Regions from separate parts of the Arthrobacter sp. NQ4 genome, predicted to be linked through region 1. Evidence: predicted binding sites of a transcription regulator. Region 1 holds the regulator's gene; each other region holds the start of a gene.
The links. Region 1 encodes HrcA, which represses chaperone genes, less so after heat shock. Its sites were predicted from a motif close to TTNGCACTCGNNNNNNNCGAGTGCNAA; they were not measured.

Region 1 (7,252 bases):
TGCCCCGGGCCACCAGGCCACGGACTTCCTGGAGGAGCCGCATGATGCGGGGAACGTCACTGACGGGGCCGCTGATGGACAGTTCGTTGCCACGGGCATGGAAGTTGACGTCCGGGAACTGCTCTTCGATGAACCGCAGCGCCTCGTCATGGCTGCCGAGCGACTGAACCATTTGGTCGGAGTTCTCAAAGAGGACTACTTCGGTCCGGATGCCAGGCAGGGAGTGCGGGAATTCCCCCGGACTGCCGTCGCCCGTGTTGAGCCGGCGCTTACCATTTGCTGATTCAGTCATGGTGCTGGCCCGCAGGCCCGTGGTCCCCTCGAAGATCGACATCATTTGTTTGCTTCGGCTGATGCCGGCGCCCCTTGCACGGTGCTCCTTGCCCAGCGATCCCTTTATCTTACGCCAGCAGCCGCCCCGACTGGGCACTGGAACGCAGACCAGGCGGGTCACCCCGCTGCGCGCGGCACCGGCCCCTCAGCCAGGGAAGTGGACCCGCAAACGGGTAAGAATGCCGCGTTAGGTATCAACTTCATATCGGCCTCATATCGTTCCCGTTGCAGTTGCGGCCGGGGAGGCCAAAGAGCGGCTGGAGGCACCCTCCCCTGTGCAATGCTGGAAATCCAGCGTCTGCTGGAACGCCAGGCCGCCAGGGGGATCGGCCCGCCACGCCAGGAAAGGACTAGGCAGGACAGTGCCGGAAACCTCTGTGCCCGAACGGGCAGGACGACCGATGGGCCGAGTGCGCCCTGCCGTCCTCGCAGGAATCCTGGTGCTCGTTCCCGCCCTTGCAGCCTGCACCGCCGAGAACGGACCAACGCCCTCCGTCACCTCCGCCTCAGTACCGGCCACAGGCGGCACCATGCCGGACGCGCCAGCCACCAGCGCCCCGCTGGAAACCACCCAGTCCTCCAATAAGGCCCCGGTGTACTGGATTGGCCGCAGCGGAGGGAACATCTTCCTCTACCGTGAGTTCCGGGACGTTCCGGAACAGGAGAACCCGGTGACACGGGCACTGCGCGCCATGATGTCGGAGAAGCCGCTGGACCCCGACTTCTTTACGCCGTGGCAGAACCCGGACAAACTTGCCACCTCCATCTCGGGCAAGGACATCATCACGGTCGACGTCTCGGCCGACGCCTTCAACAGCAACCTCGACGCCGACATGGCCGCCCGCGCCATCCAACAGCTGATCTACACGGCAACCGCTGCCGCTGCCAGTTCGGGCCTGATCGACACAGGGCAGCAGGTCCGGGTGCGGATCCTCGTGGACGGCCACACGGACTATGTCGCGTTCGGAAAAGTCCAGCTGGGCGCACTGATGACCCGGGCAGCCGGGCTGGTGGCGCCGGTGTGGATCATTGATCCGCAGGAAAGCACCGAGGAACCTGCCGGCAGCGTAAAGATCACCGGGCGCAGCACGTCGCCGGGAGCAAAGCTCCGCTGGCAGATCCTGCAGTCCGGGGACGGCGGCAGCAAGGCCCCGTTCCTGACCGGTGAAACCACGGCCGGCGCCGGGCAGGGGCAGGCGGGCGTCTTTACGCTGGCACTGACCTTGCCGGCCGGCGACTATGAGCTCCGGGTGGCGCAGGCAGGGTCCGGCGGGGAGCCGGACCGCAACGAGGACACCAGGTCCTTCAAGGTCAGGTAGCCGTCCACCGGCCAAGGATGTCGCTTGCAAGCACGACGGCGGCAGGCCCGGCCGTGGAGGACCGCAGGACGTGGTGCCCCAACAGGGCGGTCACAGCGCCTTTGTCGCAGAGTTTCGTTACTTCCCGCGGGCTGATTCCGCCCTCCGGGCCGACGATCAGCAGGACTTCCCGGATTCCGTCGTGCCCACTCCCCTGCCACGCTTCCAGGACGGTGCGCAGCGGACGCACGGCATCTTCGTGGAGGATGACGGCCAGGTCTGCACCCTCCACGGCGGCGGAAAGCCCGGCAGTATCGACGGCGGCCCGGACCTCGGGGATCCAGGCGCGCCGCGCCTGCTTGGCGGCGGCGGCCACGGTGGACTCCCACTTGGCGTGGGCGCGGGCGGCCCTGTCACCTTTCCAGCGCACAATGGACCGCTCCGACTGCCAGGGTATGACAGCATCGATGCCCAGCTCGGTGGCCGTTTCAATGGCCAGTTCGTCGCGGTCGCCCTTGGCCAGGGCCTGAACCAGCACCAGACGGACGTCCGGCCTGTCTTCCATTGCCAGTGCGCCGCACTCCACTTCAAGTCCCGTGGGCGCGGCGGAGGAGACCGTGCCGCTCATGCGCGCGCCGGCGCCGTCGACAATGTCCACCGCCTCGCCCGGAGACAGGCGTTTGACGGTGACTGCATGCCGGGCCTCCGCCCCTTCGAGGACAAAGAGCTGGCCGGGCACCATGCCCGCCAGTGAACCGGCGGAGGTGAAGAAGACGGGGTTGCTCACCGCTACAGGTTACCGAGCCGGTCCCGGAGCTTGGCGAACATGCCGCCGCTGGCGGCGAGCTTGCCCTCGGTGATCTGTTCGCCGCGGAGCTTGGCGAGCTGCCGGAGGAGGTCCTCCTGTGCCGGGTCGAGCTTGGCCGGAGTGTCCACCTGGAGGTGGACCTTCAGGTCCCCGCGGCCGTATCCCCGCAGGTGCGTGACACCCAGGCCACGCAGGGTGATGATCTCGCCGGACTGTGTTCCGGGCTTGACGTCGATGTCCTGGGTACCGTCGAACGTTTCCAGGCTGACGTCCGTGCCCAGTGCAGCCGCCGTCATGGGGATGTGCAGGGTGGCGTGGAGGTCATCGCCTTCCCGCACGTAGGTGGCGTCATTGTTGACGCGGATTTCCACATACAGGTCACCGGTCGGTCCGCCTGCAGGTCCGGCTTCGCCCTGCCCGGCGAGCTGGATCCGGGTTCCGGTGGCCACACCGGCGGGAACCTTGATGGTCAGCGACCGCCGGCTGCGGATACGGCCCTGGCCGCTGCACTCGTTGCAGGGATCCTTGATGACCGTGCCGAAACCTTCGCAGGTGCCGCAGGGGGCGGCCGTCATGACCTGGCCCAGGATGGAACGCACGGCCCGCTGGACCTGGCCGCTGCCGCCGCAGATGTCGCAGCGCTCGGGGTGGGTGCCGGGCCGGCAGCAGGATCCGTCACAGGTGGGGCAGACCACGGCAGTATCCACTTCGAGCTTCTTGTTCACGCCGAACACGGCGTCGCGGAGGTCGATCCGGACGCTGATGAGGGCGTCCTGGCCGCGGCGGACGCGGGAAGCCGGGCCGGAGGTGCCACCGGCGCCGAAGAAGGTGTCGAAGATGTCCTGGAAAGCAAAGCCCTGGCCCGCGTAACCGGCACCGCCGAAGCCGTTGTCCGTGCCGTTCTCGTTGCCTGTGGTGTCGTAGATCCTCCGCTTTTGGGGGTCGGAAAGGACCTCGTAGGCGTGAGTTACTGCCTTGAAGCGTTCTGAAGCGTCCGCACCGGGGTTTACATCCGGGTGAAGGGTGCGGGCCAGTTTGCGGTAGGCCTTTTTGATCTCTTCGCCCGTAGCTTCGGGTGAGACTCCAAGGACGTCATAGTGGCTGCTCAAAGTTCGTATCTCTTCCTTGTTGTACTGCGTTCAGTTTGGGCGGCCCCGCTCTGTGTTCCGGTCCGGAAAAGGCTCCGGCGGCGAAGAGTCAGGGCCCCAAAATCCTGGAAAGGTAGCGGGCCACAGCCCTGACGGCGGCCATGGTGGTGGGATAGTCCATCCTGGTTGGGCCGAGGATCCCTACCTTCGCGGCGCTGTCCGGGCCGTAGCCGGTGGCCACGACGGAGGCTTCGGCAAGGCCGTCATAAGGGTTTTCCCTTCCGATACTGACGGCGACTCCGCGGTGGTCCTGGGCCATTTCGCTCAACAGCCGCAGCATCACCACCTGTTCCTCCAGTGCCTCGAGCACGGGGCCGATGCTGAGGGGGAAGTCCACGTTGGACCTGGCCAGGTTCGCTGTCCCGGCCATGACCATCCGGTCCTCCCTGGTGTTTTGCGCCAGCCCCTCGAGGCCAAGTGCCAGGGCGTGCGCGGCCTGGCACTGGCCGTGCGCGGTGCCGGCCACGACGGCGGGGAGCGCCTTGGCCAGCTGGCTGAGCGGAGTTCCGGCGAGTGCGGCAAGGAAGCGGGTACGGAGCGCGGCCAGGGCGTCGTCGCCAAGGTCCTGGCCGACGTCGATGACCCGCTGCTCCACCTTGCCGCTGTTGGCAATCAGCACCACCAGCACCTTACGGGGGGCCAGGAGCACGAACTCGATGTGGCGCACCAGTGCCTTGCTGAGGTGCGGATACTGGACCACAGCCACCTGGTTGGTCAGCTGCGACAGCAGCCGGACGGTGCGGTCCAGGACGTCGTCGAGGTCGTCTGCGCCTTCCAGGAGGGACTGGATGGCCCGGCGCTCCGCTGCCGACAGGGGCTTGACGGCCGAGATCTGGTCGACAAAGAGCCGGTAGCCCTTGTCCGTGGGAATCCGGCCTGCACTGGTGTGCGGGGCCGTGATCAATCCCTCGTCTTCAAGGGCCGCCATGTCATTGCGGATGGTTGCACTCGAAACGCCAAGATGATGCCGTTCGACCAATGCCTTTGACCCGACCGGTTCGCGGGAGTGGACGTAGTCCTCCACGATGGCCCGCAGCACTTCCAGTTTGCGTGGCTCGCTCACTCTCCACCTCCATCCATGGTCCGGGGCGCATGCCCCGCCAGGCGCCACCACTGTTAGCACTCGACATGCCTAAGTGCTAACAGTCTATTATGCCTCGGCCCGTTGTTAGCATTGGTACCGCTCCGGGCGAAATTCCGGTGCGGAGGACCTAGCGCTAGGCGGATTGAATCCATGGATTACCAAAACTGGGGGCCCCGCGGCATTTCCGCCCCGGCCAAGGCGGAATTGCCCGAGGTGCCGGTGGAGCGGGGCATGGTGCTCGAGGATGTCCAGTCGGGCTGGGTAGGCGCCGTCACCCGGGTGGAAAAGTCCGGCGGCATGCACGTCGTGGCGCTGGAGGACCGCCGAGGGAAGTCCCGGTCCTTCAAGCTCGGCTTCGGTTTCCTCCTTGAGGGCCGCCCCATCCGGCTGATGCCTCCCGCCGCCCGGCCGGCAGCCTCCGGCCCCGCCGCCGGCAGGACAGCCTCAGGCTCCGTCCGGGTCGCCGGCCAGCGGGCCCAGGTCGCCAAGGCAAGCCGAATCTGGGTGGAAGGCAAGCACGACGCCGAACTGGTGGAAAAGGTCTGGGGAGACGACCTTCGGGTGGAAGGCATCGTCGTCGAACCCCTGCACGGCATTGACGACCTCACCGCTGCAGTTGCCGCCTTCAAACCGGGGCCGGGCCGTCGCCTCGGCGTGCTCGTTGACCACCTCGTCCCTGACTCCAAAGAGTCCCGGATAGCCGACGCCGTCATGGCATCCCCCGGCGCGGCCGGAAATGTCCTGATCGTGGGCCATCCCTATGTGGACGTCTGGCAGGCAATCCGGCCCGCGGTCCTCGGGATCGACAAATGGCCTGCCGTGCCGCGCGGACAGGATTGGAAGACCGGAATCCTGAAGGCCTTTGGCTGGCCGCACGCCACCAAGGAGGACATCGGGCTGGGGTGGCAGAAACTGCTGGGCGCGGTCCGTACCTATGCGGACCTGGAAGCGTCGCTGCTGGGGCGGGTTGAGGAAGTCATCGACTTCCTCACCGTCCCCTGAAGGCCGGGCCCCGGCCCGGGAGCCAGTATTCTTGGTAGTGCAGCGCCTTTTCCGAAGGCCGCTGCACACCGCGCCCGTACATGAAGTCAGCACCACTTGCACCTCCGAAGGAACAGACTGTGGCAGAAAACGCACGTGATCACAGGGACGGCCAGGGCCGTTCCGAGTACCATGGCGTCCCCGCCAATGCGCTGCCGCTCACGGCCAGCGAAGACCGCCAATGGGCCACGCTCGCGCATTTCGGCGGGATACTGGGGTGCGTCCCCTCGCTGCTGATCTACCTGATCTTCCGTGACCGCGGCCCGTTCACCGCGCAGGAATCCAAAGAAGCGCTGAACTTCAGCCTGCCGCCCACCATCGCCGCCGTGCTGGCCAACATCCTGGTGTTCATCCCTTATGTGGGAAACATCTTCGCGGTCATCGCCACCCTGATCTGGGTGGCGCTCACCTGCTTCTCCGTGGCAGCAGGGATCCACGTCAACAAGGGCCAGCCGCACCGCTACCAGTACAACCTGCGCTGGATTAAGTAGCCGCGCCTCCCCGCGGGGCCACCGGCCCCGCGGTACGGGCCCGACGGACGTGGGTACAGTCAGTCGGGCAGGATACGGCGGACTACCGCGTCCGCCAGGAGCCTGCCCTTGAGCGTGAGGACCAGGCGGCCCTGGAAGGCAGCGGCAGGTTCCACCAGGCCGTCCGCAATCAGGCCGGCTATTTGGTGCCGTCCGGCTGCGCTTAGAGTGGAGACTTCAAGCCCTAACTGCAGGCGCGCCTCCAGCATCACCCGCTCCAGGTTCCTGGTGTCGGCATCCAGGGTCTCCCTGCCCGCCGCAGGCGACAGGCCCTGGGACAGGCGGTTCGCGTAAGCGGACGGGTGCTTCACGTTCCACCAGCGCACCCCGCCCACGTGGGAGTGCGCGCCGGGGCCGATGCCCCACCAGTCGTCGCCACGCCAGTAGGCCAGGTTGTGGCGGCACGCGTGCTCCGGGCTCCGCGCCCAGTTGCTGACCTCATACCAGCCGAGCCCGGCTTCGGTGATGAGCTGGTCGGCGAGTTCGTACTTGTCGGCGTGGTCGTCGTCGTCAATTCCCGGCACCTCGCCGCGGCGCATCTGCGCGGCCAGCTTGGTCCCGTCCTCGACAATCAGGGCGTAGGCGCTGATGTGGTCCGGCTGGTAGGAGAGGGCAGTCTCCAGGGAGTGGCGCCAGTCCGCCAGCGACTCCCCCGGCGTGCCGTAAATCAGGTCCAGGCTGACATCCAGCCCGGCCTCCCGCGCCCACTGCACCACCTGCGGAACGCGGCTGGGCGTGTGGGTGCGGTCCAGGACCTTGAGCACATGCGGAACGGCGGACTGCATGCCGAAAGAAATCCTGGTGAAGCCCGCCTCCTTGAGGACGGCGAGGGATTCGGGGGTGACCGAATCGGGGTTGGCTTCGGTGGTGACCTCGGCTCCGTCCTCGATGCCCCACTGGTCAATGGCAGCGCGAAGGATCAGGGCGAGGTCATCTGCCGGCAGCAGGGTGGGCGTGCCGCCGCCGAAAAAGACAGTGCCGAGCTTCCGCTCCGGCAGCCCTGACCGTGC
Region 2 (7,252 bases), on a different contig from region 1:
CAAGGGATGCGGCACTCTTCCTGGGTTCCATTGCTTTCTCCTGCTGGGCGGCGACGTTCAGGACCAGGCCGGCATGCGGATCCGGCCTTTCATCGGCGGGGGCGTCTGCCAGGAACTCGCCGGCGGGCTGGAACTGATGCCTGCGGTTCCGGAGGACGTAAGGGGCAACCCATACAATCCAGAGCGCGACGGCAACCACAAGGATCACTGAGCTGCTAAGGGGGAAGTCCACACTCAAAACCGTATGAGCATCATGCCTGCTCAGGCCGCATTAGCTGCGGTGTGTCGTGCCCCCACTGGCAAACCGTTGGATTTATGACCGGCGCGACGCCAGCCACGGACCCAGGAGGCCTTCCGGGACCTCTTCGGAGGTGAGGGCGAACGAACGGTGGTCCGCCCATTTGCCGTTGATATGCAGGAAACGGGGACGGTACCCCTCGTCCCGGAACCCCAGCTTTTCCACCACCCGCAGGCTGGGTCCGTTCTCGGGCCGGATGTTGATTTCCATCCGGTGCAGGCCAAGCGTACGGAAACAGTGGTCCGTTACCAGCGCCACGGAGGTGGGGGCTATCCCCCGTCCCGCCCGGGATTGGTCCACCCAGTACCCCAACGTTGCCATCATGGCCGAACCCCAGACGATGGAAGACACCGTCAGTTGGCCCACGATGGCCGGATTCCTCAGGCCCGGCCTCCACTCCGTGATGACGAAGGGCAGGGCGGTAGCCTGTGCAGCCTGCAGGTTGAGCGAGCGGACCATGTGCCGGTAGTCGGGAAGTCCGCCGGACGGGTCCGGGTTGGAGGCCTCCCACGGTGCCAGCCACTCACTGTTCCGTGACCGGACTTCTGTCCACTCTTTCTTGTCCCGGTACCGGATGGGCCGCAGGACCAGGTCGCCGCACTCGAGGGTAGCCGGCCAGATGGGACCTGTGCGCACGGCGCTACCGGGAGAGGCCGGCGGTGAAGCCCGGCAGCCATTCCCGCAGGCCGGGCCCCAGGTCATCGCTGTCGATGGCCAGCTGGACGCAGGCCTTGAGGTAGCTGAGCTTGTCGCCGGTATCGTAACGGCGGCCCCGGAACACCACGCCATACACGCCATGTCCCTCGCCGTCACCGGAGGCGAGTTCCTGCAGGGCATCCGTCAGCTGGATTTCGCCTCCGCGGCCCGGCTCCGTGTGCTCGAGGACTTCGAACACGGCGGGGTGCAGGACATACCGCCCGATCAGCGCCAGGTTGGACGGTGCTTCCTCGGGCGAGGGCTTCTCGACAAGCCGGTTGACGCGGACATAGTCCTCGCCGTCGATGGCCTGGACGTCGGCGCAGCCGTAGGCGCTGATCTGGGAGGGTTCCACCTCAATGAGGGCGACGACGGACCCTCCGGTTTTCGCCTGCACGTCGATCATGGTGCTGAGGAGTTCGTCGCGGGCATCGATGAGGTCGTCGCCCAGCAGCACGGCGAAGGCTTCATCGCCCACATGCTGCTTCGCCCGGAGCACGGCATGGCCCAAGCCATGGGGATCGCCCTGCCGGACGTAGTGGATGTCACCCAGCTGGCTGGCGGCCTGGATGGACGCAAGCTTTTCCGTATCGCCTTTGTCCTCAAGGGTCGATTCGAGGGACGGCACCCTGTCGAAGTGGTCTTCGAGGGCCCGCTTGTTACGGCCGGTAATCATCAGGATGTCGTTGAGGCCCACATGGACGGCTTCCTCCACCACATACTGGATGGCAGGCTTGTCCACGACGGGAAGCATTTCCTTGGGCATGGCCTTGGTGGCTGGCAGGAACCTGGTGCCCAGGCCCGCTGCGGGAATGACGGCTTTGCGGACTCTGGGTTTACTGGTGTTCACCGGACTAATCTAACGTCAGCGTCAAGTATTTCAGTAACCCCCGGCACCGAAGGCCGGCACGCGGCCTCAAGGCGCGGAACACCGGACTTCAGGGAGGACAATATGCTGCAGGAGACAAACGCCGTCAAGGACGGGATCCGGGCTACCCACCGGCAGCGGCGGGCAGGCCTGACGCCGGCGCAACTGGAAGCTGCCGGCCAGGCCCTGGCCACCCATGGGGAAGCCTGGGCTGGATCGGTGACGGAAGGCCGTCCCGGGATAGCATGCGTATACCTTGGCGTGGGTCAGGAACCACCTACCCTCCCGCTGATCAAAGCCCTGCACCGCAGCGGCCACCAGGTCCTGCTTCCGGTGTGCGAACCGGCCAGGGAGTTGAGCTGGGTGTTCTGGACTCCGGACACCGGCTTCGAGCGCAGCAGGTACGCGCCCATCCTGGAACCCACGGGGCACCGGCACGGGCCCGAAACCGCCGGCGACGCCGCTGTGCTTTTCATTCCCGCCACAGCCGTGGACCTGGCCGGCAACAGGATTGGCCAGGGCGGCGGCTACTACGACAAATTCCTGGGGCACCTCGCTACGGCCGGGAAGGAAATCCCGCTGGCCGCTGTTATCTACGAGGATGAATTGCTGCCCGCCGGACGGATCCCGGCCGAGGAGTTCGACCGTCCGGTCCCGGCCGTCCTGGTCCCTTCCGGGTACCGGCCCCTGGCGGGCGGCGACTGAGCACGGGCGTTCCGTGCACAGTGATAGAATTAGCACTCAGGCCCTGCGACTGCTAATGGTTTACCAGGAGGCAGCACGGGACCTCTCGTTTGCCCAAGAGGAGGAGCACCAGTGCCAACATATGCTTACGCCTGCAAGGATTGCGGCCACGCCTTCGACATCGTCCAGTCGTTCTCGGACAGCAGCCTGACGTCCTGCCCTGAATGCGAGGGCACGCTGCGCAAGAAGTTCAACAGCGTCGGCGTCGTCTTCAAGGGCTCCGGCTTCTACCGCACGGACTCGCGCGATTCCAAGGGCAGCTCCGTTTCCGCCGCGCCTGCAGCGGCTCCGGCCGCGCCTGCTGCCGCCCCCGCCGCGCCGGCGCCCGCAGCCGCCGCGAGCTAATCCGGCACAGACTTCACGACGGCGGCCGGCGCTTTCCAGCGTCCGGCCGCTTTTGTCCACATAGGCCTTATCCCGGCTCCCTTGCGCGTGCGCCCGGAGTTAGCGTGGGCGCATGCCCCTTCTTCCCCGCCGCCGTGCCGCCCTCCGGTATTCTTCGGGCCCCGCAGGCGCTGCCCGCAGCCCAAGGAACCGCCCCCTGCCCGCGCGTGTTGCCGCCTGGTTGAGCCGGAACCGCCGGCTCGCCGCTGCACTGTTGCTGTGCGCAGCTGCCGCCATCGCCGTCCAGCAGCTCACTCCTGCCCCGCTCTCCACCGCCACCGCACTGGCCGCAGCCCGGGATCTTCCTGCCGGGACCGCCGTGACGGACGCGGACGTGGTCCGAGTCCAGGTGCCCCCTGGCATGGTGGCCGACGGCTTCCTCCGGGATGACGCCGCCGCCACCGGCAAACAGCTCGCCGCACCGATGCGCAAGGGCCAGCTCCTCAGCGATGCCCAGCTGGTGGGTCCCGGGCTCCTGGCGGGTACACCGCCCGGTTCAGCCGCAGTTCCACTGCGGATGGCGGATGCCTCGTCGATTCAGCTGGTCTCCCCCGGCCAACTGGTCAACGTTGTGCTCACATCGGCCAACGGGTTCGACCAGCAAGGCCCGTCGGAGGTACTGGCGTCGGCCGTCCGCGTGCTCTGGACCTCCAACAAGGGCGGCCAGAGCGGCCAGTGGCTGGGCACCACGGAGACCGACGGTCTGATCGTGGTGGCAGCCACCGCCGAACAAGCATCACGCCTGGCCGGAGCGTCAACCCATGGCCGGCTGTTCTTCGTCCTGGTCGGCCCGCCGTAAGCTTGCGCCGGTCAGCCCCAGTGCGGCGGCTTCTGTTCCTTCAACCACGTGTCGTGGTCATCCTCCCGGTCACCCCAGCTGCGGGCGTCATCCTCTGCCGCCTTGCTCGGGAGGATCTCTTCAGTGCCGCCTGTTACCGTCCGGGGCGCCGGTGCCGTTTCGGCCGGGCCTGCAGGAACGTCCCCGCCGGTTACTGTTTCTGCCTGCCCGTCCCGGAGCTCATCCTGGCGCATGTCTTCCTCGCGGCCGTCTTCCTCAAGCCTGCCGTGAGCAGGTTTCTTTTCCTCGGTCATGGATCCCGCTTCCTGGTGTCCGCTGTCACCGGTCCGGCCTGCGCCGGGATCCCCGGGCAGGTAGGAAACTCCGGCGGACGGCGCGGCGTCAATTCCATTGAGCGCCTGGTCAACGTCGTCGTCAAGGAAGCCCGCAGACTGGTGGGTCCTGCCCGGCAGCACCATCTTTTCCAGGCCCAGGTAGCCGGCAATGCGGTCTGCGCAGGACGACGGGTCCGTGAACACTTCGATGGTCCACAGCGGCATGTACCGCCAGCCAAGGCGTTCCAGCAGTTGGGGACGCAGCCTGCTGCGTTCCCGCACGCTCATGGTGCGGTACTGCGCAGTGCCGTCGGACTCGATGGCCACCGGCCTCGGGATGTCGGAGTCCTCCTGGCCCATGGTATTGAGGGGGTCGGCGGCTGCCACTACATCGATTGCCCCGTCGTATTGGTGCCAGACCCTGGCGCCCCGGGCACGCAGCCGGTCACCGAGATCCGCCACCAACGGGTCCGCGCCCAGCGCCTGTTCGCTGGCGGCGGCGCGGGACGCGGGGGTGCCAAGATCCGTGTTGCCGGAAATTTCCCGGTCCAGCAGCGCGTACAGGTCCACCGCCCCGTGGGTAAGCCGGGTGTGGTCCAGGTCCTCGGGCCGGAAGCACGTAAGTACGTGCAGGGAACGCCGGGCCCGGGTCATGGCCAGGGCAAACTTCTCCCGGCCGCCTTCAGCGGACAGCGGCCCGAAGTTGTGGAGGGCACGGCCGTGCGGGGTCCGCCCGAATCCCGGCGAGAAAATGACATGGTCGCGGACCAGGCCCTGGGCACGTTCCAGGTCCACCACGCGGAAGGACTCCGGGCCGGCGCCGAAGAATCCGGCCAGGCCCGGCTGGTTGGACAGCTGGAGCCGGATGGACTCGCCAATCCTCGCGGCGTGGCGCAGGCTGGCGGTGACTACGGCGAGGGAGGTCCGCGGACGCAGGCGGGCGTGCTCGAAGACCAACTCCACTACGCGGTTGACCTCGGCAACCACGGACTCCACGCCTTCGTGGTCGGCACTGGGAAGGCCGGTGCCGTCCGGCAGGTATTCCACCAGCAGGGACCGGTCCAGCCCCGTGGCCGACTGGCCCTCGGGCAGCCGGCGCAGGCCGCCGTCGTAAAAGTTCTTACTGAGCTGCAGGACCAGGTCCTCGTCCACTGCGCGGTACACCACGTTGAGGCGCCACACCGGCAGCACTGCGGAGAGCGCGGTAAAAGCGCTCTCGACGCGGTGGTGGGCAGACTCGCCGGGTGCAAGCCGCTCCACCCCAACCGTGAACGTCCGGGGCGTGGCGATGCGCGGGTCGCCGAAGGCGATCACCTGCCGTGCCCGGGCAATCGACGGCAGGACGGCCTGCAGGGAGGTGGCCTCCGCGTCGAGGATCACGACGGCGTCGAAGTGCTGTTCTGCCGGGAGCAGGCCCGTCATCAGGTACGGGCTGACGGACCAGACCGGGACGAGTGTGCCGATCAGCTCAGGTGCCTGGGCGGTGAGGGAAGGCAGGGACACCCGGCCGTCCTTGAGCAGGCTGCGGAGCAGGTCTGCCTGGCGCGGCTGGGCAGCGATGGCTGTCCGCCACCGTTCCGCGAGGTCCCACCGCAGGCGGGCGGCGCCGCTGGCAATGTGGGCGTTGTCGGCCAGCCGGTACTCCGCTTCCAGCTGGCGCAGGGCGTCGCCGTCGGACATCGCCAGGTAGTCGTCGCCGCTGATCATTGCCTCAAGCGCGGACTGCCACCACGCCAGCTCCAGCTCCGCGGCGACGGATCCTTCCGGAACTTCCCGTTCTGCGAGATCGGCCAGGAGTTCACCCAGGCCATGTTCGCGCATGTTCTCAATGAGGAGTGTGCGTTCGGGCAGCGTCTTGAGCGTATCGGTGTCCGCCACCAGGCGGTCCAGCCGGTCCATCAGCTGCGCGTAGGGCACCGTGGCCAAAGCCCCGCCATCTTCGGTGTGCTGCAGCGCCTCGCCCAGCTGTGCCAGCTCCTGGTCCAGTGACCGGTACATGGCGTTCATTTCGGCCAGGCCGGAGGGAACAGCGGGATGGCGCTGCGTGGTGGCGTAGCCAGCCCAGAGGGCACGCTGTTCCTGGACCAGCACCAGGGACGAGTGCAGGTCCGCGATGTGGACGCCCGGGCGCACGTATTCCTTGGCCACCCTGCGCAGCCTGGAGCGCTGCATGGCGGTCAGCTCGATGCCGCGCTCCCGCCGCCACGCGGACGGCGCCGTGGCGGAGATCAGGTCTGTCACGGGCCGGTCGAAGATGTCCGGAGTGAACTTGTCCAGGCTGCCGCGGACGGCAACCAGCAGTTCCAGCTGCTCTCCCCACTCCGCGAAGGACTCGCCCAGGCGGATCTCGGCGTGCTCGGCAACGGCGTCCATGCGGTCGCGCAGGACGGGGAGGCTCTTGGCCACCGAGCGGACCAGGTCCTGGGCTTCCTCGGTTTCCTTCCGGGTCAGCAGCCGGGCGCCGTGCCAGGGGCTGGTGGTGGCCGCCTTGCTGAAGCTGCCCAGTTCCGCGGCGCGCCGCAGCCTGCCCGCCAGCTCCTCACGGTCCCGGATGCTGTCCAGGACGCTGCGCTTGAGCCGGACGGTGGTGGCCGGGGCAGGATGGATCGAGGTGAGCTCAGCGAGTGACTGCATGGCCTGGTACGGCGAGCAGCCCCACCTCTCGCGGACGTTGTGGAGCGATGCCACGTGGTCCATCAGGGCGTGCCGGTGTTCGGTCAGGGTGGCGTGCAGGTTCCCCAGCTGGGGTTCCAGGGACTTTTCATTGCGGACGATCGCCCGGACCAGCTGGCCTTTCAGCTGTTGGGCGGTGACGTTCCCGGTCAGCTGGAAGAGGATGGACTCCAGGCCCAACGACTCCAGGTGCCCCGAAACCTCGTTCAGGCTGGCGCGGCGATCGCCCACCACCAGCACGGTCTTGCCGGCATCCACCAGGGCGCCGATGGTGTTGATGGCCGTCTGGGTCTGGCCGGTCCCGGGCGGGCTGCTGACCACCAGGGAGTCTCCGGCGCGGGCAGCATCAACCACGTACTGCTGGTCCGTGTCGGCATCCAGCAGCAGCAGCTCGTCCTCGGGGTGCCTGTTGTCCAGGTGCGGGAAGCGGGTCGGGTCCGGTTCCTCAACGTCCACCACTTCGCCTCCGGCGGCGG
Region 3 (7,252 bases), on a different contig from region 1:
CCTCCGGCTTACCCGTCGCCTGACCCGGGTTCCCGGCCTTTGGGGTGGGGCCCGGAGCAGCGGGACCAGGACGCCGCCGTGGCGGCCGTTGCGGCGATGTCGCCGGAACAGAAAGCCGGGCAGGTCCTGCTCCCGTTCTTCAAGGGCAGCCAGGTAGAGGCCCATGCGGCGCTCATCCAACGCCTCCACCTGGCCGGATCCATCATCATGGGCGACAACGTGCCGCGCGACCCGCAGGGAAAGGTGGACGTGGCCGCCATGGGCGCCGTAAACCAGCGGCTGCAGCAGGCTGTGGCCGCCGACGGACGGCGCTGGCCCGGGATCATGAGCGTGGACCAGGAAGGCGGCGCGGTGGCACGCCTGGGGCCGCCCCTCACCGAGTGGCCCGCTCCCATGAGTTACGGGGCCGCCGGCAACCTGGACCTGACGCGCAAGGCCGGCAAGGGCCTGGCAAGCGAGTTGGTGCCACTGGGCTTCGACCTCGACTTCGCGCCGGACACGGATGTGACCGTCGGTCCTGCAGACCCCACCATCGGGGCGCGTTCCATGTCCGGCGACCCGGCCGCGGCGGCGGCCCAGGGCACCGCCTTCTCCCAGGGCATGCTGGACGCCGGCGTGCTCCCCACCGTCAAGCACTTTCCCGGACACGGCTCGGTGACGGCGGATTCCCACCTCAGCCTCCCCGTCCAGCCGGCAGGCATCGACGTGCTCCGGGGCCGGGACTGGAAACCCTTCGAGGCTGCCGTCGCAGCGGGCCTCCCCGTGGTCATGACCGGGCACATTGCCGTACCCGCGCTGGAACCAGGCGTCCCGGCGTCGCTCTCTGCCCCCAGCTACTCGGCGCTCAGGGGTTTGGGCTTCAAGGGCGTGGCCGTGACGGACGCCCTCAACATGGGCGCCGTTGACAAGCAGTACCCGGCCGGCGCGGCTGCAGTGAAGGCATTGGCCGCCGGTGCCGACCTGCTGCTGATGCCCACGGACGTGGAGCAGACGCACGCCGCCATCGTCCAGGCCCTGGCTGCCGGCACCCTTCCCGCCGCACGCCTGGATGAAGCAGCGCAGCGCGTGGCCACCATGATGATCTGGCATGCCCGGACCACCCCGCCTGCCGGAACAGCGGGCTCAGGTGCGCCGGCCGGAAGCGGGGCCGCCCTGTCCGCCCAGGTCTCGGCGTCGGCCGTTACCGTTGTTTCCGGTCCCTGCAGCGGACCCCTGGTGCCCGGTTCCGTGCGGGTGGCCGGCGGGGGACCGGGGGACCGGGAGCGCTTCGAAGCCGCCGCAGCGCGCGCCGGGCTCACCGTGGGATCAGGCCCGCTGGTCAACCTCATCGGGTTTGGTGGAAAACCGGCCGGTGGGGACATCGCAGTGTCCCTCGACGCTCCGTGGCCGCTCCAGGGGTCCAGCGCGCCGGTGAAGGTGGCCCTCTATGGCCGGACCGACGCCGCCTTCGACGCGCTGGCCGCCGTGCTGGCAGGGAAGGCGCCCGCTCCGGGAAAGCTGCCCGCCGCCGTCGGGCCTTTCCCCGCGGGAACCGGCTGCCCCCGACCCAACTAAGTAGCGCGAACTGTCGTTTTGAGGCGTCAAAACGACACTTGGCGCTACCCAGTTGGGCTGGAACGCGTTTAATGGTCTGGTGCCCATTCTGAATAAAGACATGACCCTCTGCATCTCGCTCTCGGCCCGTCCCAGCAACAACGGGACCCGGTTCCACAACCACCTTTACGGGCAGCTGGACCTGAACTGGATCTACAAGGCCTTCGCGCCCACCAACCTGGAACAGGCCATTGCCGGTGTCCGTGGGCTGGGCATCCGCGGCTGTGCCATCTCCATGCCGTACAAGGAAGACGTCATCGCCCTGGTGGACGAGATGGACCCCTCCGCCAAGGCCATCGACTCGGTGAACACCATCGTGAACACGGACGGGCACCTCAAGGCGTACAACACCGACTACACCGCCATCGAACAACTCCTCGCCACCAATGCAGTCCCCACGGACTATTCGGTGCTGGTGCAGGGCGCCGGGGGCATGGCCAAGGCCACGGTTGCCGCCCTCCGGGACGCCGGATTCACGGACGTCACCGTCCTGGCCCGGAACGAGGCCGCTGGGCGTGCGCTCGCGGACCAGTACGGCTTCCAGTGGCGGGCAGCGATCGACGGCGGGACGGCCGGCTTGATCATCAACGTCACCCCGCTGGGGATGGCCGGCGGGGCGGAAGCGGACACTGTGGCTTTCCCGGCGGAGGCCATCGAGGCGGCCCGTCTGGTGTTCGACGTGGTGGCGCTGCCCGCTGAGACACCGCTTATCAAGGCCGCCCGTGCGGCCGGCAAGCCGGTGATCACGGGGGCCGAGGTGGCCACCATCCAGGCACTGGAGCAGTTTGTCCTCTATACGGGCGTCCGGCCCACCCCGGACCAGGTGCGGGCCGCCGAGGAGTTCATGCGCGCCCAGTAGGGGCAGCTAGGCGGGTTCCACCACGATGGCCACCCGGTCCTCACCGATGCGCGTCAGGACCAGGGTGCCCGTTTTGCCGCCCTTCCTGGCGTTCTTTCCGCCGGGCAGCAGCTGTTTCCGCAGCTCTTCGGGGGTGACGGCGGTGCCGCGCTTCTTGATGTCCAGCACGGTGATGCCCTCCTGTTTCACCCAGGCCTTGAGCGCCTTCACGTTGTAGGGCATGACCTGCAGGACCTTGTAGGCCCGGGCGAACGGGGTGGTCAGGAGTTCGGGAGCGCAGATGTAGGCAATGTGTTCGTCCACCAGGTGGCCGCCGAGCTGCAGTGCTACGTCCGCCACCAGTCCGGCGCGGATCACGGCGCCGTCGGGTTCGTACAGGTGTCCCTCCACCGGTCCCACCGGCGCTGACGGGCCGTCGCCGAAATCCTCCGGGCTGGTCAGCTCCGCCGGAGCCTTCGGCCCCAGGACCAGCGCGGCGCGGCGGACTCCAGGCCGGCGCACGGCGTTGAACCACAGGGTCACCTCGGTGACGTCACCGGCCACCGACACCCATTGCGCCTCGCAGCTTGCGGGCACGGATTCATGCGGCATGCCCGGGCCCATCTTCACGCCCACTGCCTTGCCCCGGGCGGCCAGTGATTCCACGAAGGACAACGGCGGCGAAAATGCCTCGGGGTCCCAGATCCGCTTGGTGCCGGAAGTGGAGGTGACCCGACGGGCAGGGTCCAGCCAGACGCCGTCCACCCCGTCCAGCGGAACCGATTCCGCATCCGCATGCACCACCGTGGCGTTGGGGAACGGGATGAGGTTCACCGTGGCGCACGCCGCCGTGGTTTCGTCCATTTCGACGGCGGTGACATTGATGTCCAGCGAGGCCAGCGCCAGGGAATCGGCGCCGAGGCCGCACCCCAGGTCCGCCACGCGGCTGATCCCCGCGGCAGCGAACCGCTGGGCGTGGTGGGCGGCGACGTTGAGGCGTGTGGCCTGCTCCAGGCCCGCCTGGGTGAACAGCATCTGCCGGGCGAACTCCCCGAATTTCCCCTCTGCCTTGGTGCGCAGCCGTGACTGCGTCAGGACGGCGGACACGAGCCCGGCGGGGTGTCCGGCTTTCCGGAGAGCGGAGTTCAGCTCGAAAGAGTCCTCGTCCCGGTAGGGGCCCAGGGACGCCAGCAACTCCCAGCCTTCGGGGGTCAGCAATGGTGCGATCTGGTCCTGTGCAATCTGGTCCTGGGGAGCGTGAGCCATGGGTTCCAGCCTAGTGGAGGAGCGCGTGGCCGGGATGCGGATAGTGTTGAATCCATGGATGAGAGCGCAGCCCCCCGCGAGACCGGCGACCACGAGTCCGGGGACCGCCATCCGGGCAGGTTCGCCCGTCCTGTGCTGATCGCCGCCGCCGTCGTGGCCGTGGTCTGCATCGCGCTGCTGGTGATCATTTTCCTGCTCGATACGTTCAACGCCACCGTTTACTCGGTGGGCGGCAGCGACGTCCAGGACAACACCCAGGAGGCCCGGGACATCCGCGGGCTGTACGACGGCGCGCGGGCCGGGAGCATTTTCTTCCTCGTTGCCGCGCTGCTCGCCGCAGCGGTGTCCGGCTGGGTGCTCTTCCGGGGACGGAAGCAGGGCGGCAGCGACACGGAGGGCGGCGAGGACGTGGACTTCGACGACCTGGGCCGGTAGGGACAGGGCGTCCTTTCGCGTCCCCGGCCACCCGCCGTCGTCCGCCCCGGTCTGTACGCCCACGACGAAACGTTGGCACTCACCTTGACCGAGTGCTAACTCATACATAGAGTCTTCATTAGCACTCTCCCTAGGAGGGTGCTAACACATGAAGAGCTGCCAGCCAGGCTGCTGCCGGCACCGCGACGACGGTTTGCCAGCTACGGCGGAAAGCTTTCCAGTCCACGAATTTGCTGACGAAAAGGAGAGGTCCGAGTGTCGGTCTCTATTAAGCCTCTTGAGGATCGTATTGTTGTCCGCCCGCTCGAAGCCGAGCAGACCACGGCTTCCGGCCTGGTCATCCCGGACTCCGCACAGGAGAAGCCGCAGGAAGGCGAAGTTGTCGCCGTAGGCCCCGGCCGCTTCGAAGATGGCAACCGCGTTCCCGTTGACGTAGCCGTTGGCGACGTCGTCATCTACTCCAAGTACGGCGGAACCGAAGTCAAGACCGGCGGCACCGAGTACCTCGTGCTGTCCGCCCGCGACGTCCTGGCAATCGTCGTCAAGTAACTCTTCCGGATCCCCGTGCTGCCGGCCATGCTCACGCTGGCCGGCGGTGCGGGGTTTCTGTCTTTGAAAGGACAAAACCATGGCAAAGCAGCTTGCGTTTAACGACGCTGCCCGCCGGTCCCTTGAGGCCGGCATCGACAAGCTCGCGAACACCGTCAAGGTGACGCTCGGCCCCCGCGGCCGCAACGTCGTCCTGGACAAGAAGTGGGGTGCCCCCACCATCACGAACGACGGCGTCACCATCGCCCGCGAAGTCGAGCTGGACGACCCCTACGAGAACCTTGGCGCACAGCTGGCCAAGGAAGTAGCGACCAAGACCAACGATGTTGCCGGCGACGGCACCACCACCGCCACGGTCCTGGCACAGGCGCTGGTCAAGGAAGGCCTGCGCAACGTCGCAGCCGGCGCTGCCCCCGGCCAGATCAAGCGCGGCATCGAGGTTGCGGTTGAGGCCGTGGCCGCCCGCCTGCTGGAGAACGCCCGCCCGGTCGAAGGCACCCAGGTAGCCAATGTTGCCGCCATCTCGGCGCAGAGCGACGAAATCGGCGAACTGCTCGCCGAGGCCTTCGGCAAGGTGGGCAAGGATGGTGTCATCACCATCGAAGAGTCCTCCACCACCCAGACCGAACTGGTCCTCACCGAGGGCATGCAGTTCGACAAGGGCTACCTGTCCCCGTACTTCGTCACCGACGCGGAGCGCCAGGAAGCAGTCCTCGAGGACGCACTCATCCTGATCAACCAGGGCAAGATCTCCTCGATCCAGGAATTCCTGCCGCTGCTCGAAAAGGCGCTGCAGAGCTCCAAGCCGCTGTTCATCATCGCCGAGGACGTTGAGGGCGAGGCCCTGTCCACGCTGATCGTCAACCGCATCCGCGGCACCCTGAACGTCGTAGCCGTCAAGGCTCCCGGCTTCGGCGACCGCCGCAAGGCCATGCTGCAGGACATCGCCACCCTCACCGGTGCGCAGGTTGTCTCCCCGGAACTGGGCCTCAGCCTGGACTCCGTGGGCCTGGAGGTGCTGGGTACCGCCCGTCGCATCACGGTCACCAAGGACAACACCACCATCGTGGACGGCGCCGGTTCTGCCGAGGACGTCGCTGCACGCGTTGCCCAGCTGCGCGCCGAGCTGACCCGCACCGATTCCGACTGGGACCGCGAAAAGCTCCAGGAACGCCTGGCTAAGCTTGCCGGCGGCATCGGAGTCATCAAGGTCGGCGCTGCCACCGAGGTTGAACTCAAGGAAAAGAAGCACCGCATCGAGGACGCTGTGTCCTCCACCCGCGCTGCCCTCGAAGAAGGCATCGTTGCCGGCGGCGGCTCCGCCCTGATCCACGCCCTCAAGGCACTGGATGAGGACGCTTCCGTCAAGGCCCTCGAAGGCGACGCCGCCGCAGCCGTGGGCATCGTCCGCCGCGCACTGGTGCAGCCGCTGCGCTGGATCGCCCAGAACGCCGGCTTCGATGGCTACGTTGTCACCTCCAAGGTTGCCGACCTTGAGACCAACAACGGCTTCAACGCCAAGTCCGGCGAGTACGAGGACCTGATCGCCGCGGGCGTCATCGACCCCGTCAAGGTCACCCGTGCGGCCCTCCGCAACGCGGCCTCCATCGCCGCCCTGGTTCTCACCACCGAGACCCTGGTCGTGGAGAAGCCGGCCGAAGAGGACGAGCACGCAGGCCACAGCCACTAACGCTGCGCCCTGGCGGCTTACCGCTGAAAAGGCTGGTCCGGCATCTGCCGGGCCAGCCTTTTGCGTTGCTGCTTCTGGGGCGGTGGGGACTAGCCGGCGTCCATCTCCCGCGTCTCAACTTCTCCGGCACGCTCGTACACCAGCGACACCGCACCCTTGGGGAAGCTGCGGGCCTGCTCGGCCAGCGTGAAAGTGGAGGGAACCGTTCCCTCATCGAACAGGCGCTTTCCCTGGCCCAGGACCACCGGGTACAGCCAGAGGTGGAGGCGGTCCAGCACATTGGCAGCCAGGAGGGAACGGATCAGCATCCCGCTGCCGAACATGTGCAGCTGCCCGTACCCGTCCCGGAGGCCGCCGGCGGCCGCGGCATCCGGCAGGACGGTGGTGCCGGCCCAGTCCGGGTCCGCCAGCGTGCCGGAGACAACGAACTTGGGGACCCGGTTCAGGGCATCGGCTATGTCACCGGACTGATGCGGCCAGTAGGACGCAAAGATGTCATAGGTCTTCCGGCCGAGGAGGAGTGCATCCATCCGGCCGATCTCGTCCGCTATCGACGCGCCGGCCTCGTCGTCGGACACCGGCGCCTGCCAGCCGCCGAACGCGAATCCGCCTTCGGGGTCTTCTTCACGGCCGCCCGGCGCCTGGTACACGCCGTCGAGGGTGATGAACAGGTTCGCCACGATGATCCCCACGCGCACATTGTGGACCCGCGCCGGGGCTCTGTCCAGTGTCCCTGTCCGGGGCCCGTGGCAGGATGGTGCCATGCTGCTCCTTGAGCTCGTGGACACCACGAAAACCGTCGCATCGACCCGGTCCCGGCTCGCGAAAGTGGATGCTTTGGCCCACCTCCTGCGCCGGCTGGAACCTGCTGAGATCCCGAC

Region 2: a site for HrcA is predicted at 2,597-2,623, ahead of PUN51_RS00920 (FmdB family zinc ribbon protein). Genes of this name have one in related genera too.
Region 3: a site for HrcA is predicted at 4,205-4,231, ahead of groES (co-chaperone GroES). Genes of this name have one in related genera too.

The regions. Positions count from the first base shown of each region.
Region 1 is NZ_JARETC010000002.1:297,838-305,089, forward strand. Features, by position in the region: gene PUN51_RS05195 (PhoH family protein) at 1-292, opposite strand, end outside; gene PUN51_RS05200 (GerMN domain-containing protein) at 735-1,652, shown strand; gene PUN51_RS05205 (16S rRNA (uracil(1498)-N(3))-methyltransferase) at 1,645-2,418, opposite strand; gene dnaJ (molecular chaperone DnaJ) at 2,421-3,548, opposite strand; gene hrcA (heat-inducible transcriptional repressor HrcA) at 3,637-4,650, opposite strand; gene PUN51_RS05220 (DUF3097 domain-containing protein) at 4,822-5,673, shown strand; gene PUN51_RS05225 (DUF4870 domain-containing protein) at 5,793-6,203, shown strand; gene hemW (radical SAM family heme chaperone HemW) at 6,263-7,252, opposite strand, start outside.
Region 2 is NZ_JARETC010000001.1:203,463-210,714, forward strand. Features, by position in the region: gene PUN51_RS00900 (hypothetical protein) at 1-208, opposite strand, end outside; gene PUN51_RS00905 (GNAT family N-acetyltransferase) at 314-934, opposite strand; gene galU (UTP--glucose-1-phosphate uridylyltransferase GalU) at 939-1,844, opposite strand; gene PUN51_RS00915 (5-formyltetrahydrofolate cyclo-ligase) at 1,947-2,567, shown strand; gene PUN51_RS00920 (FmdB family zinc ribbon protein) at 2,679-2,951, shown strand; gene cpaB (Flp pilus assembly protein CpaB) at 3,064-3,789, shown strand; gene PUN51_RS00930 (DUF4011 domain-containing protein) at 3,801-7,252, opposite strand, start outside.
Region 3 is NZ_JARETC010000001.1:230,632-237,883, reverse strand. Features, by position in the region: gene PUN51_RS01045 (glycoside hydrolase family 3 N-terminal domain-containing protein) at 97-1,554, shown strand; gene PUN51_RS01040 (shikimate 5-dehydrogenase) at 1,634-2,452, shown strand; gene PUN51_RS01035 (class I SAM-dependent methyltransferase) at 2,459-3,697, opposite strand; gene PUN51_RS01030 (hypothetical protein) at 3,752-4,132, shown strand; gene groES (co-chaperone GroES) at 4,388-4,681, shown strand; gene groL (chaperonin GroEL) at 4,761-6,371, shown strand; gene PUN51_RS01015 (dihydrofolate reductase family protein) at 6,461-7,063, opposite strand; gene PUN51_RS01010 (ATP-dependent DNA ligase) at 7,134-7,252, shown strand, end outside.